Regions from separate parts of the Streptosporangium sp. NPDC000095 genome, predicted to be linked through region 2. Evidence: riboswitches for the same ligand, from Rfam matches in the RefSeq annotation. Region 2 holds a riboswitch; the other holds the start of a gene.

Region 1 (6,912 bases), on a different contig from region 2:
AGCGCGGGCAGGATCGGGTGGTCGCATCGGCGGTATCCCGGGTCCACCATCTGCATCGGGCCCGACAGGTGCGGGCGAGGTGCCGGGATCCACGGCTGGGAGGGCGCTGCCGGCACCGGCGTTCTCTGCGGGCGCGCGGGCGCGGGACGCGAGACCGTGGCCATCGCCCCGGTCGCGTACGCCGTCGGCGCCGCGCTCGACAGCGCGGGCGTGGGGCCGCTGCGCGTCGAGAGCAGGTAGCGCTGGAGGTCCTCGATCGGCACGGCCGCGGCCGCCGGACCCGCCGCGTCGATCACGATCTCCCGCACGCCGGTGACGCGCTGGATGTCGAGGATGGTGTCGGCGTCGCACGCCGACAGCGAGTGGCTGCCGCGGTGCCGCGCGTAGGTGTCCGCCGAGGTGTATCCGAGCAGGACACGATCACCGGCCTGGGTCGTGCCGAGCACGACGGAGCGGTCGGGTCGCACGGCAACCAGGAGTCCCCATTCGGCCAGCGCCGCGAGCAGCCGGTGCGGGTCGCCGTGCTGCGCGAGTACGTTGCCGAGAGCGGGGTTCCCGATGCTCATATGAGGAACGATAGGTAGTGGACCACGGCTTATCAGGGTAATAGCGAAGTTTTCTTGGGATCAAGACCAACTTGAATTTTGGTGCATGAGATCTGTCAAGGACGGGTAATCGCCTCGTGGGTCGCGAGATCCCCTCACGTCCCACCCGTCTCCGGAGCCTCTCCGAGGGGTTTCCCGGTGGCGCGAAGCGTCTCGGATCGCGGGACACTCGTGAACGCGTTCACAAGCGCCGATAGACTACGTGAGGTCCGTGCACCCCTCACCGTCTAGTAAGGATCCAGCCTGTGAACAAGCCCGTCGTACTGGTCGCTGAGGAACTTTCCGAGGCTGGTCTCGCGGTTCTGGGCGCGGACTTCGAAGTCCGCCACACCGACGGCGCCGACCGCGCCCAGTTCCTGCCCGCCCTCGCCGACGTGGACGCGCTCATCGTGCGCAGCGCCACGCAGGTCGACGCCGAGGCGATCGCCAACGCTCCCAGGCTCCGCGTCGTCGCCCGCGCGGGCGTCGGCCTGGACAACGTCGATGTGGAGGCCGCCACCAAGGCCGGTGTCATGGTCGTCAACGCGCCGACCTCCAACATCACCAGCGCCGCCGAGCACACCGTCGCCCTCATCCTCGCCTCCGCCCGCAACGTCGCCCAGGCGCACTCCGCGCTCAAGGGCGGCGAGTGGAAGCGCTCGAAGTACACCGGGGTGGAGCTCGACGAGAAGGTCGTCGCGATCCTCGGCCTCGGCAAGATCGGCCAGCTGGTCGCGCAGCGCCTCCAGCCGTTCGGCGTCGAACTGATCGCCTACGACCCCTACCTGCAGCCGGCCCGCGCCGCGCAGATGGGCGTCCGGCTGGTCTCGCTCGAGGAGGCCCTGAGCGAGGCCGACTTCATCACGGTGCACCTGCCCAAGTCCAAGGAGACCATCGGTCTCATCGGCGACAGGGAGCTCCACGCGGTCAAGCCGAACGTGCGCCTCATCAACGTCGCCCGGGGCGGCATCATCGACGAGAACGCCCTCTACTCCGCCCTCAAGGAGGGCCGCGTCGCCGGCGCCGGCATCGACGTGTTCCCCAAGGAGCCGGTCACCGACAGCCCGCTCTTCGAGCTCGACCAGGTCGTCGTCACCCCGCACCTGGGCGCCTCCACCCACGAGGCCCAGGAGAAGGCGGGCACCCAGGTCGCGCGCAGCGTGAAGCTCGCCCTCGCCGGGGAGTTCGTGCCGGACGCGGTCAACGTCCAGGGCGGTGCCGTCGCCGAGGACGTCAAGCCGGGCCTGCCGCTCGCCGAGAAGCTCGGCCGGGTGTTCACCGCCCTCGCGGGCGAGGTCGCCACCAAGCTCGACGTCGAGGTGCGCGGTGAGATCGCCTCCCACGACGTCCGCGTGCTGGAGCTGGCCGCGCTCAAGGGCGTCTTCACCGACGTGGTCGAGGACTCGGTCACCTACGTCAACGCCCCGCTGCTGGCCAAGGACCGGGGGGTGTCGGTCGAGCTGGTCACCAGCTCCGAGAGCCCCGACTGGCGCAACGTCGTGACGGTCCGCGGCGTCCTCGCCGACGGCCGCACGGTCTCGGTCTCCGGCACCCTGTCCGGGCCGAGGCAGATCACGAAGATCGTCGAGGTCAACGGCTACCAGATGGAGATCGAGCCCACCGACCACCTGTCGTTCTTCACCTACACCGACCGTCCCGGCATCGTCGGCGTGGTCGGCCGTATTCTCGGCGACCACTCGATCAACATCGCCTCGATGCAGGTGGCCCGGGACGCCAAGGGCGGCAAGGCGCTGATCGCCCTCACCGTCGACACCGCGATCCCGGCCGAGGTGATCGACCAGATCGGCGCGGAGATCGGCGCCGACAGCGGCCGCTCGGCCGACCTGGCCGACTAGCCCCGTTTCCCGCGCGTGCCGCGTCGTCGCGGGTCGGTGGCCCTTCCCGATCCAGGACGACATGCGATCACCCAGGACCGATCGGGGGACGTACGGGAAACACGGCCGTGGTCCACCGATGTGGCCGCCGCCCCGATGACCGGGGCGGCGGCCACATCTCGTCTCAGCATGTGAGAAGTGTGTACGCCGGGCGAGACGGCGTTTCCGTGGGCAGGTAGCCTGGAATGAAATGCGCCAGGTTCTCGTAATTCCTACCTGCCGCGGCGAGGCCTGACAGGGGCAGGCCGGCGACTCGCCGCGGTGTTGTGGCGCTTGCCGGCTCCAAGCCCCCGTCGCCGGTCCGTGATCCGGACCCTCGACATCAGGCCTGGTCGGAGTCCCGACCGGAGACTTGACCACCTTCCTTGCTCGCGTGCGACCGAGACGAGATTCGCCATGTACGACATGTATCCCTGGAACCGTCCCGAGGAGACAGAGGACGAGGCCACCGACGCGCTCCAGACCGCTCTGGACCGCAGGGACAACGGTGGTGCCCCCACCCGCTGAACCCGTTCTCGCCGCCACCGGGGCCTCCACGGCCTCCCGGCGGCGATCCGCCGGCGTGTCTCATCCGCCGGGCACGACTTCGGTCGCGAGCTCGACCCGCTTGGCGAGCTGGACCCCCTGCGGGTCGGGGCGGACCGCGCCGACGAAGGAGGCGCGGCGCCAGGAGCTGAGCTTCTCCTCCTTGACGACGTCGCCGCTTTGCGGGGCGTGAACCATGTAGCCGGGCTTTGTGATCATGCCGACGTGGCCGAGGCCGCTGAAGAAGGCCAGGTCACCGGCTCTGAGGTCCTTCCAGGCGATCTTCTTGGAGAAGGCGGCGTACTGGTCGTAGGTGACGCGGGGGAGTTTGATCCCGGCGGCGCCGTAGGCGCGGAGCATCAGGCCGGAGCAGTCGAAGCCGCCGTTGCCGGTGCCGCCCCAGACGTAGGGCGTTCCGCGCTTGGACATGGCCCACTGCACGGCCTTCTGCCAGGCGGGCCTGACGTCCATCGCCTTCAGCGTTTCCTTCAGCGTGGGGGTTTTGAGCGCTGCGGGTCCGGGGGCGGGGGGCGGGGAGGCGGCCAGGGCGGCGGTCGAGGTCGCGCACACCGCGGCGCCGGCGAGGATCAGGGAGGCGGAGATGGACAGGACGCGGGGGAGAACTGTGCCGGACAGGATGATTCCTTCCATAAGGCCGGCCGGGTGAGCTGTCGGGCTCGGGCGTGGAGGCCGCCCTACGGCGCGAGAACGCGCTGATTCGCCCCAAGGGATCCGCCTGATGACGACCGGGAACGCGCTCCGGGGGAGGGGCGGTGTTCTCGGGGGTGCGGTAGATCCCGTAAAGAGTGGTTCCCCGGCTCCGTGCGGGCCCGGTAAGGGGATGGCCCGTACGGATTAGGCAGTGATGTGAATGGGAGGACCATAACGAAACCTCCCTAAACGGTCAATAGGGAGCAAAAAAGGACAAAACGATCAGAGGGTCTGTCGTGCGAACACGTCCGCAGAATGAGACCGGTGTTCAATCGCCGAGACGGACCGGTAAGGTGCCTGCATGGATTCGCGTAACATTCGCCTGGCGGTCATCCCCGGGGACGGAATCGGAGTCGAGGTCGTCGCCGAAGGGCTGAAGGTCCTCGAAGCGGTCGGTACGAAGGTGGAGACCACCACCTACGACCTCGGCGCCAAGCGCTACCACGAAACCGGCGAGACCCTGCCGGACCCGGTCCTCGACGAACTGCGCGGATACGACGCGATCCTGCTCGGCGCGGTCGGCGACCCCAGCGTGCCCCCGGGCATCCTGGAGCGCGACCTGCTGCTCAAGCTCCGCTTCCAGCTCGACCACTACGTGAACCTGCGCCCGGTCAAGCTCTTCCCCGGCGTCGAGACGCCGCTGGGCGGATCCCGCCCCGAGGACATCGACATGATCGTCGTCCGCGAGGGCACCGAGGGCCCGTACGCCGGAGCGGGTGGCGTCATGCGCAGGGGCACGCCGCACGAGATCGCCACCCAGGAGTCGCTGAACACCGCCTACGGCGTCGAGCGCGTCGTGCGTTACGCCTTCGACAAGGCGCTCGGCCGCCCCCGCAAAAAGCTGACGCTGGTCCACAAGACCAACGTGCTCACCTACGCCGGCGACCTCTGGGCCCGCACCTTCGACCGCGTCGGCCTGGAATATCCCGAGGTCCAGACCGACTACTGCCACGTCGACGCGGCCTCGATGTTCTTCGTCAGCCAGCCGGAGCGCTTCGACGTGATCGTCACCGACAACCTCTTCGGTGACATCCTCACCGACATCGGCGCGGCGATCGCCGGCGGCATCGGTCTGGCGGCGAGCGGCAACGTCAACCCCGACCGCACCGCGCCGAGCATGTTCGAGCCGGTTCACGGCAGCGCCCCCGACATCGCGGGCCAGGGCAAGGCCGACCCGACCGCCACGATCCTGTCGGTCGCCATGCTCCTCGACCACCTCGGTATGGCCGCCGAGGCCACCAGGGTCGAGCAGGCCGTCGCCGACGACCTGGTCGAGCGGACGGCCGGCCGGGCCGGCCGGACCACCCACGAGATCGGCGACGACATCACCGCCCGAGTAGCCGGCTGAGGAAGCCGCCTCCCTCGACCCCGACGCGCCTGGCGGCTCACCTGAGCCGCCAGGCGCGTTTTTGTTTCTCCAGCACTGCCGGTTTTCGGCATGGATGGAGTAGTTTCCCGTTACCCGGTCCGACGCAGAATGGACCCAAGGGTAAGCCAGACCTCAAGAGAAGGATCCGTGCGATGACCACCGCTCAGAAGCTCAGCTTCGACGTGCAGCTCTCCGACCACGCTCGCACCGCGGCAGAGCGCGAGCAGGTAATGGCGAGTCCCGGGTTCGGTCAGGTCTTCACCGACCACATGATCTCGATCGACTACACCGAGGGTGAGGGCTGGCACGACGCCAGGCTCATGCCGTACGGCCCGCTCAGCCTCGACCCCGCGACGTCGGTCTTCCACTACGCGCAGGAGCTTTTCGAAGGGCTCAAGGCCTACCGCCAGGAGAACGGCGCGATCGTGGCCTTCCGGCCGGAGGCGAACGCCGCCCGCTTCAACAGCTCCGCGCTGCGGATGGCCATGCCCGAACTGCCCGAGGAGACGTTCGTCGAGTCGCTGGAGCTGCTCGTCCAGACCGACCGCGAGTGGGTCCCGACCACGCCGGGGCACAGCCTCTATCTGCGCCCCTTCATGATCGCCACGCAGCCGGCGCTCGGCGTCAACTACCCGTCCAGGAGCTACAAGTACATGGTCATCGCCTCTCCGGCGGCGGCCTACTTCGGAGGCGGGCAGGCCGTGACGGTCTGGCTCTCCACCGAGTACACCCGCGCGGCCCCCGGCGGCACCGGCTTCGCCAAGTGCGGCGGCAACTACGCGGCGGCCTTCGTCGCCCAGCGCCAGGCCGTCGAGCAGGGCTGTGACCAGGTGGTCTGGCTGGATGCGGGCGAGCACCGCTACGTCGAGGAGATGGGCGGGATGAACCTGTTCTTCGTCTACGGAGACCGCCTGCTCACCCCGGCGCTCACCGGCACCCTCCTGCCCGGCATCACCCGTGACTCGATCCTCTCCCTCGCCTCCGACCTCGGCCTCCAGGCCGAGGAGGGGCGCCTGTCGGTCGAGGAGTGGCAGCAGGGCTGCGAGACGGGCGAGCTCACCGAGGTCTTCGCCTGCGGCACCGCCGCGGTCGTCACCCCGGTCGGCTCGGTCAAGGGCGCCGACCGCGCCTGGACGATCGGCGACGGCACCCAGGGGCCCGTCACCTCGAAGATCCGCGAGGAGCTCGTGGGGATCCAGTACGGGACCCGTCCCGACCCGCACAGCTGGGTCCACAAGATCTGCTGAGCACCTTCCACCGCCGTCGAGGGCGACGGAGCGTATGGCTGGGTCCACACGATCCGTTGCCCCCGTTTTCCACACGCGTCGTGTCGTCGCGGGTGAGCGGCCGTGTCCGATCCGGTGCGACGAGTGATCACTTCAGGTTGATCGAGGTCGCGCGCGGAGTGCAGGGCCGATCCCGTGCGGGAGAGGCCCGGTCGAGGCGTCCGGGGACCCCGGCTCGGCGGGGGCTCCGGCCTCCCGCCCCGGCCGGGCCTCCCGCCGAGTGGGCCTACCCTTCGGTCAGCTTGCCGGTGTCGATCGTGAGGTTCCAGGGAGCGGGGAGCTCAAGGGGCTCTCCAAGGGTCACCTGGTGTTGCCGCTGGTAGCCCCTCTCCCCGGGATGGCTGAGGAGCCGGGCGAGATTCTGGGTGGCGTCGATCACCAGATAGAGCGGAACCCCGGCGATCGCGCAGTTTTCCGGTTTGGTGACGTGGTCGTCGCTCCGACTACTGGGGGAGACCACCTCCACGACGAGCAGCGTCTCCTCCGCATAGACGTTCTCCTCGTCCCACATGCGGGGAGACTTCGGCAGGACAAGGAGATCG
Region 2 (6,912 bases):
TCAGAAATCCATTTCCAGCACGTCCAATATCGCTTTCGCGTCCCATCGTCACCGCGTGATACTTCACGAATGCCGCGAAGCCGCTTCCTCGACCCCTATATTTCCGTCTTTTTCGCGGCGTGTCGTCAAGGTGGCGGATGGTGATGGCCGCCGAAGACTATCGGGAAGAGATCGGTTTTTACCGAGAAATGCGGGCAGTCCGGATCTCCGGAGGACCCGCTCCGGCGCGCCCGGCGGGGCGAGGGCTCCCGCGAAACCTTGTTCTGCCAGGACTTCGATCACCGCAGCCAGGGGTACCTGCCGGCTCGTGCTCGGGATGGGTCATGACATAGCCGCAAAGGCACTGACATATCATGAGTACTTCATGTAGCGCCTACTATGTCAATACTGGACGCGCGCTATGAAGAGCGGAACTTGACGACCTTTGAACAAGGCGTTTACCGTTCCTGGCGGACGGTATTCATTTCCGGCGTCTCGCACCCGGTTTCCAGAGTGGGGGGAGTGACTCTTGATGGCATATCCAGAAGTGGATTCACGCCATGGCGACAGCCCCCTGGGCATGAGCGATATCGGTCTCAGCGATGACGATCTCGTGCTGCTGGCTGAGCTCGCCAAGGGTGTCACGGTCGATCGGGTGGGGCGTCGCCTCGACATCAGCGGGCGGACCGTCAGGCGCAGGCTGAGAGGCATCTGCGACCGCATCGGTGTCGCCACGGCGATCGAGGCCGTCGCCTGGGCCGCACGCCGTCGCCTGATCTGACACGGCACCGCACGCGTGCCCGGCAGGTCGGGCCGGGCACGCGTGCGGACAGGGCAGGGGGGCGGGGTGGGGCACGCTCAGGCGGCGATGCGGACGCCTCCGACAAAGGGCCGGTTGTCGATCGTGGTGATGTGGACGACGTCACCCGTCCGGGGCGCGTGGACCATCAGGCCCGCGCCGATGTAGATCCCGACATGGTGCAGGTCGCTGTAGAAGAAGACCAGGTCTCCGGGGCGTAGCTCTTTCCTGGAGACGTGGGTGCCGGCGGTCCACTGGTCGCCGGTGTAGTGCGGCAGGCTGATGCCGACCTTCTGGTAGGCCCACATGACCAGCCCGGAGCAGTCGAAGGAGTTGGGACCCTCGGCGCCCCAGACGTACGGCTTGAGCTGCTGGGTGAGCGCCCAGCGGGTCGCCTCCGCGGCCTTGCCGCTGCCCACGATGGGCACGTTGGTCTTCACCCGGGCGCCCCTGTTGCCGACGGCCCTGGCACGCACCTCGCTGAACAGGTCGCTCTCGACCCGCGCGACCAGACGCTCGATCTTGGTCCGGTTGCCGTCGATCTCCGCCAGGAGCTTCTTGACCTCCGACGTCCTCGCCTTGGCGCCGGCCTTCGCCCGCTCGGCGGCCTCGATCGCCCGGGCGACCTGGGCGACCTCCTCGCTCTGCTGCTGCTGGAGCGCGTAGTTGGTGGTGGCCTGATCGAGGAAGGTGTCGGGGTCCGTCGCCTGTGTGAAGGCGAGTCCGGAGTTCAGGCCGCCCGACATGTAGGTGCTCTGCGCCAGGAGGGTGGCCTTGGTGCGACGGGAGGCCAGCTCCGACTCGCTCGACGCGAGGATCTTCTCGGCGCTCTCCGCGGCCCGCTGGGCCTGCCTGAGCTTGACCCGCTCGCCGTTGTACCGCTCGGCGAGGACGCCGATCTCCTCGTGCAGTTTCTCGGCCTGCTTGGCCAGCTGCTGGAGGCTGGGTTCGGGGTCGGCGGTGGCCGCGACCGTCGGTGTGCCGAGAGTGAGGGTGGCGAATGCCAGGCCGATCACCGCCATGCGGCGGCGCAGCCCGCGCGGCGCGCGTTCTCGACGGCGGGCGTCGTCGCCCGCGTTCTTTCCTCCGCGGTCGCGCTCGCGCTTCACCAACGGGCTCCTCTCCTCGGCCGCCTACCGGGTTAGCTGACGGGTTCGGGCCGGAGGCAGCCCTACCGAGTGCGCCGGTGGCACTCGGATTCACCCCCAAGGACGTGGTGGGTCCCCGGTTCCCCGTGGTGAGGGATTCGGCGGGTCAGGCTTTTACGTCTCTGACATCGAGCACGGAGATTAGTGCACCCGTGGTTCCTGCTCAACCAGAACTGCGAATTCAGTGGAGGTTCCGCAACTGAAGTGTCACGGAAAGATCACATGTCAATATGATCAACATGGCCATTACGCTGCCTTTACCTCCCCGGCGGGGGGTGCGGGGAAGGTCTTCCCAGGTCCGGGACCGTACCAAAGGTGAGTTGTGGCACACGTGAGATGCCGCGCGCCCAGTGTGGTAAAGCGATTACCGGCGGTCATGTGAGGGGGGTGTGCCGCGAGTTAAGGAGGAGCCGTAATTGAAGACCGGTGAGGACGTACGCTGAACGGTCATGGAGCAGCTTGCTGAGCATTCTCCCGTGCCGGTCGTGAGCACCCCGGGCGGCGGGGAGCGACGCGCGGGACCCGAGGGGGCGGAGCCTGACCCGCCCCTGCCCGCGGCGGCCGAGGTCGCGGAGATCGCCAAGGCCGCCGAGGTCTCGGTCCGTCGTGCCCGGACCCCGGACGTCCGCGCGATCAGGCGGCTCGTCGACACCTACGGCGGCGTCGGCCCCCGCCTGCTGGAGAAGGCCACCGTCACCCTGTACGAGGACGTTCAGGAGTTCTGGGTCGCCACCGACGCCGAGGGGGCGGTCATCGGCTGCGGGGCTCTCCACGTCCTCTGGGAGGATCTGGCCGAGATCCGCACCGTGGCCGTCGATCCGACCCGTCGCGGGATGGGAATCGGCCACCGGATCGTCTCCGCCCTCATTCGCACGGCCGCGGAGCTGGGCCTGCGCCGGGTCTTCTGCCTCACCTTCGAGGTCGACTTCTTCGCCAGGCACGGTTTCCGCGAGATCCAGGGCACGCCCGTCGCTCCCGCGGTCTACGCGGAGCTTCTCGCCTCCTACGACGAGGGCGTGGCGGAGTTTCTCGATCTGGAGCACGTCAAGCCCAACACCTTGGGAAACACCCGGATGCTGCTCCACCTGACACGTGAGCCCGACTGTGATGACTTTGGAGCTGACTGATCGGAAAGGTGACTGTCGATACCTATGTCGATACCTTGTGCAGCAGCAAGCATGTGCGTCTGACATTTGCCACATGCGCAGTCTAAGTGAGGTGACGCGGTGAGCACCGGACAGCCGCCGTATCCACAGGATGATCCCGACCGCGATCGCACACCGTCGGGACACCCGGATTACGGACAGCACAACGCGGGTCGAGCCGCTGGCGAACTCGATCCCGACGTAACGGTCATGGGATATCGGTCGGAGGCCTCACAGCCGAACACCGGCCCAGGACAGAGCCAGCCCGGCTACGGCCAGGGTTACGGGCAGCAGGGCTACGGCCAGCAGCCCGGTTACGGCCAGCAGGGTTACGGCCAGCAGCCCGACTACGGGCAGCAGTCCCAGCAGCAGGGTTACGGCCAGCAGGGCGGGACGGGGTCGTACGGGCAGCAGCAGCCCGGCTACGGCCAGCAGTCCCAGCAGCAGGGTTACGGCCAGCAGCCCAGTTATGGCCAGCAGGGCGGGACCGGCGGGTACGGCCAGCAGGGCGGGACGGGGTCGTACGGGCAGCAGCCCGGTTACGGCCAGCAGGCGTCCCACGAGCAGTCGGGCTACGGTCAGCAGTCCCAGCCCGGTTACGGCCAGCAGGCTTACGGCCAGCAGCCGGGCTACGGCCAGCAGGGGGCCCAGCAGCCCGGCTACGGTCAGCAGCCGGACTACGGGCAGCAGTACGGCCAGCAGGGTTACGGCCAGCAGCCCGACTACGGCCAGCAGGGCTACGGCCAGCAGCCCGGCTACGGGCAGCAGGGCTACGGCCAGCCGTACGGCGGTCCTCCCGGGGCGCCCGCCCCGCTCGCGGAGTGGTGGCAGCGTCTGCTGGCGAGGCTGGTCGACGGGATCATCCTGGCGATCCCGGGGGTCATCATCAGCCTGGTGCTGACCGCGATGCTCGTGACCGCCCCCACCTTCGACGGCACGTCGATCACGGAGGGGAGCGGGACCTTCCTCGCCGGGCTCCTCATCGCGTTGGTCAGCGCGGCGATCTACATGGCCTACGAGTTCCTCATGCTCAGCAGGGGCGGCCAGACGGTCGGCAAGATGGTCATGGGCATCAAGGTCGTGCCGGTCGGCAGTGCCCTGCCGCCCGGTGGGCTCGGCTCCGACATGGCGGTCAAGCGCGCCGGGGTGATGTTCGGCCCGCAGTTCCTGAGCTGGATCCCCTTCGTGGGCTTCCTCTTCAACATCTTCAGCCTCGTGAACGTCCTGTGGCTGCTGTGGGACAAGCCGCTGCAGCAGGCCCTGCACGACAAGGTGGCGGGGACGGTCGTCGTCAAGATCAAGTAGTCCCCTGAATAACGGGGCCGGCGGTTCAACCGCCGGCCCCGTTTTCGTGCGCGGGTGAGAAAACGGGGGCCCTTAGGGGTCCGTAAGGGTCTCGGGGGCCGGGGCGCGGAAGCCTCAAAACCATTTGCCGCGCCCTGAGCAACGCGGGGGAAGTTATGACCGAGTCTCGACCCGCTCGCCGGAATATTCGCGTACGTTGCCCACAACGGGCTCACGTCCGCCCTGGGCGCCCTATGAGGGGTCAATGCCGGATCCGTCCCCGTCGGGGGTTCGTGCACTACTCGCCGAATGGTCGGCGCCGCGCGCCTCCGGCATCCTCGGTGACCTCGCGTCGGATTCTCTTCTTCGCCTTCCGCCGTGTGTTCGGGGCAGCCGGTGAAGACCTTCTTACGGATCCGGATCGGGGCGCCCGGTGTTGGCGAGGTTGTCTGAGGAGTGCATCGTGTTTGGTGGTTATACGGTCTACGACTATGTACTCCGTGCCAGAGTGGGTCGTACTCTTGGCAAGAAAGTGTTGAAGATCCGTCTTGTTCCATACACTTGTGTCACATCGGTTCACACCGAGGTGATGAAGCGAGCAGCTCCCCGTCCGGGCGTTCTGTCGACGGAGGGCATTCTCGCGATGAAGTCGTCGGCGGCGATCTCAGGCTCCATGGCAAGGTGTTGTTCATCCCGGCGGACAGCCCCCTTCAGCAGGGACTTCGTCGCCGGGAGGTCGATGGCGCAGCGGCGCGGAAGCCGCGCGGCATTGGTATTACGGCGACGATGATGATCACCTGATCGTCCACCTGGTTTTTCCTCGTGCCTTTACGACCACAACCGGTAAGAGAGCTGGAGAGAAGCATTAGGCTGGAGGAAGACGGCATGGTCGCCCCTGCGCGCGTGTCGCCGGTCGGTGGCGCTATGGTCATCTATGGGCGGTTCCAGCGATCGGGTGCGCTCGCGAGGCCCGGAGAGCCGCCGCCACATTTTCATGGTCCCCAGAAAGCCACCCACGGTGCGGAGCGAGGGCGAATGTACGACGTATTGTCCGCGTTGATACCCCCGGCGGTCGTCGGCGGGGCCTTCATCTTCGGAGTCGTCAAGCTACTTCGGAGTGAAGCCGCCGGCCGACGTCCGGCAAAACGGCCCGACCCCGAGTCGCAGAAGAGCTGATCCACCGGAGGCTCGACCGGTGAGTCTCGGTTGCCTGTGAGAATCGCCGAGCTCCTGGAATTGCCGCTCTTCGATCGCGGGTATATGTTTAGCTTGCGAATGAAACAATACTCCGCGAAAGGATTGTGTAGATGGCCAAGCAGATCCAGGAGATTCTCATCGACGACCTCGATGGGGGCGAGGCCAATGAGACTGTCGCCTTCGCGATTGACGGCACCAGCTATGAGATTGACCTGAGTGACGTTAACGCGAAGAAGCTCCGCGACTCCCTGTCGCCTTTCGTGCAGAGCGCCCGCCGTTCCGGCGCCCTGGCTCCCCGCCGCCGCCGCGCAGGCGGAGCGCGGGCACTCACGCGAGAGAAGAGCGCCGACATCCGGGCGTGGGCGAAGTCTCACGGACTCAATGTCAGCGAGCGCGGTCGGATCGCCTCGAAGATCGTCGAGCAGTACGAGCAGGCTCACTAGATCGGCTCAGTAGATCGAGTGAATCATGCGGTTATGGCGGTCACGGTGGGGTCCGGTGGCGGCCATGACCGCATGATGCGTTTTACTGGAAGACAAACGTCGTTCGCTTGCGGCGTAGCGGGAACATCGCACCCCCCATAAGTAGTTGGATGGAGGGTGAACGCCCTGCGCTCGGGGAACGTCTTCTGCATAGAGCGGTCGCCGGGTCGGGGCTACCATGCGGGATGACAGGGCTCGGATATCCCGGACCTGCCTGACCGCTCTGTGAGGAGCGACGAGATGTTCGAGAGGTTCACCGACCGCGCACGGCGGGTTGTCGTCCTGGCCCAAGAAGAGGCCCGGATGCTCAACCACAACTACATCGGTACGGAGCACATTCTTCTTGGCTTGATCCATGAAGGTGAAGGCGTTGCCGCCAAGGCTCTGGAGAGCCTCGGCATCAGTCTTGAAGGTGTGCGTCAGCAGGTCGAGGAGATCATCGGCCAGGGTCAGTCTGCGCCGTCGGGGCACATTCCGTTCACCCCGCGTGCCAAGAAGGTCCTTGAGCTGTCGCTCCGCGAAGCCCTGCAACTGGGACACAACTACATCGGCACCGAGCACATCCTGCTCGGCCTCATCCGTGAGGGCGAGGGCGTCGCCGCCCAGGTGCTGGTGAAGCTGGGAGCCGATCTCAACCGGGTCCGGCAGCAGGTCATCCAGTTGCTCCACGGCTACCAGGGCAAGGAGCCGGCCGCCGCGGGCGGTCCGACCGAGGCCGCACCGTCGACCTCCCTTGTGCTGGACCAGTTCGGACGCAACCTGACCCAGGCCGCCCGTGAGGGCAAGCTCGACCCGGTCATCGGCCGGGAGAAGGAGATCGAGCGGGTCATGCAGGTCCTGTCCCGCAGGACCAAGAACAACCCGGTCCTGGTGGGAGA

What was found. Region 2 has a riboswitch for cyclic di-AMP ahead of ACFY3V_RS28290 (NlpC/P60 family protein). Riboswitches for the same ligand answer to the same signal wherever they lie in the genome.
Region 1: it holds a riboswitch for cyclic di-AMP, as region 2 does, so the genes downstream of both, ACFY3V_RS27185 (C40 family peptidase) here and ACFY3V_RS28290 (NlpC/P60 family protein) in region 2, are expected to answer to the same signal.

What each region holds. Positions count from the first base shown of each region.
Region 1 covers NZ_JBIAZS010000013.1:177,387-184,298, forward strand. The annotation lists gene ACFY3V_RS27175 (hypothetical protein) at 1-566, opposite strand, end outside; gene serA (phosphoglycerate dehydrogenase) at 851-2,440, shown strand; gene ACFY3V_RS27185 (C40 family peptidase) at 3,047-3,655, opposite strand; cyclic di-AMP (ydaO/yuaA leader) riboswitch at 3,643-3,861, opposite strand; gene ACFY3V_RS27190 (3-isopropylmalate dehydrogenase) at 4,017-5,063, shown strand; gene ACFY3V_RS27195 (branched-chain amino acid aminotransferase) at 5,237-6,331, shown strand; gene ACFY3V_RS27200 (Uma2 family endonuclease) at 6,597-6,912, opposite strand, start outside.
Region 2 covers NZ_JBIAZS010000014.1:113,054-119,965, forward strand. The annotation lists gene ACFY3V_RS28285 (LuxR C-terminal-related transcriptional regulator) at 560-760, shown strand; gene ACFY3V_RS28290 (NlpC/P60 family protein) at 838-1,887, opposite strand; cyclic di-AMP (ydaO/yuaA leader) riboswitch at 1,893-2,040, opposite strand; gene ACFY3V_RS28295 (amino-acid N-acetyltransferase) at 2,376-3,053, shown strand; gene ACFY3V_RS28300 (RDD family protein) at 3,282-4,376, shown strand; gene ACFY3V_RS28305 (Lsr2 family protein) at 5,663-5,995, shown strand; gene ACFY3V_RS28310 (ATP-dependent Clp protease ATP-binding subunit) at 6,275-6,912, shown strand, end outside.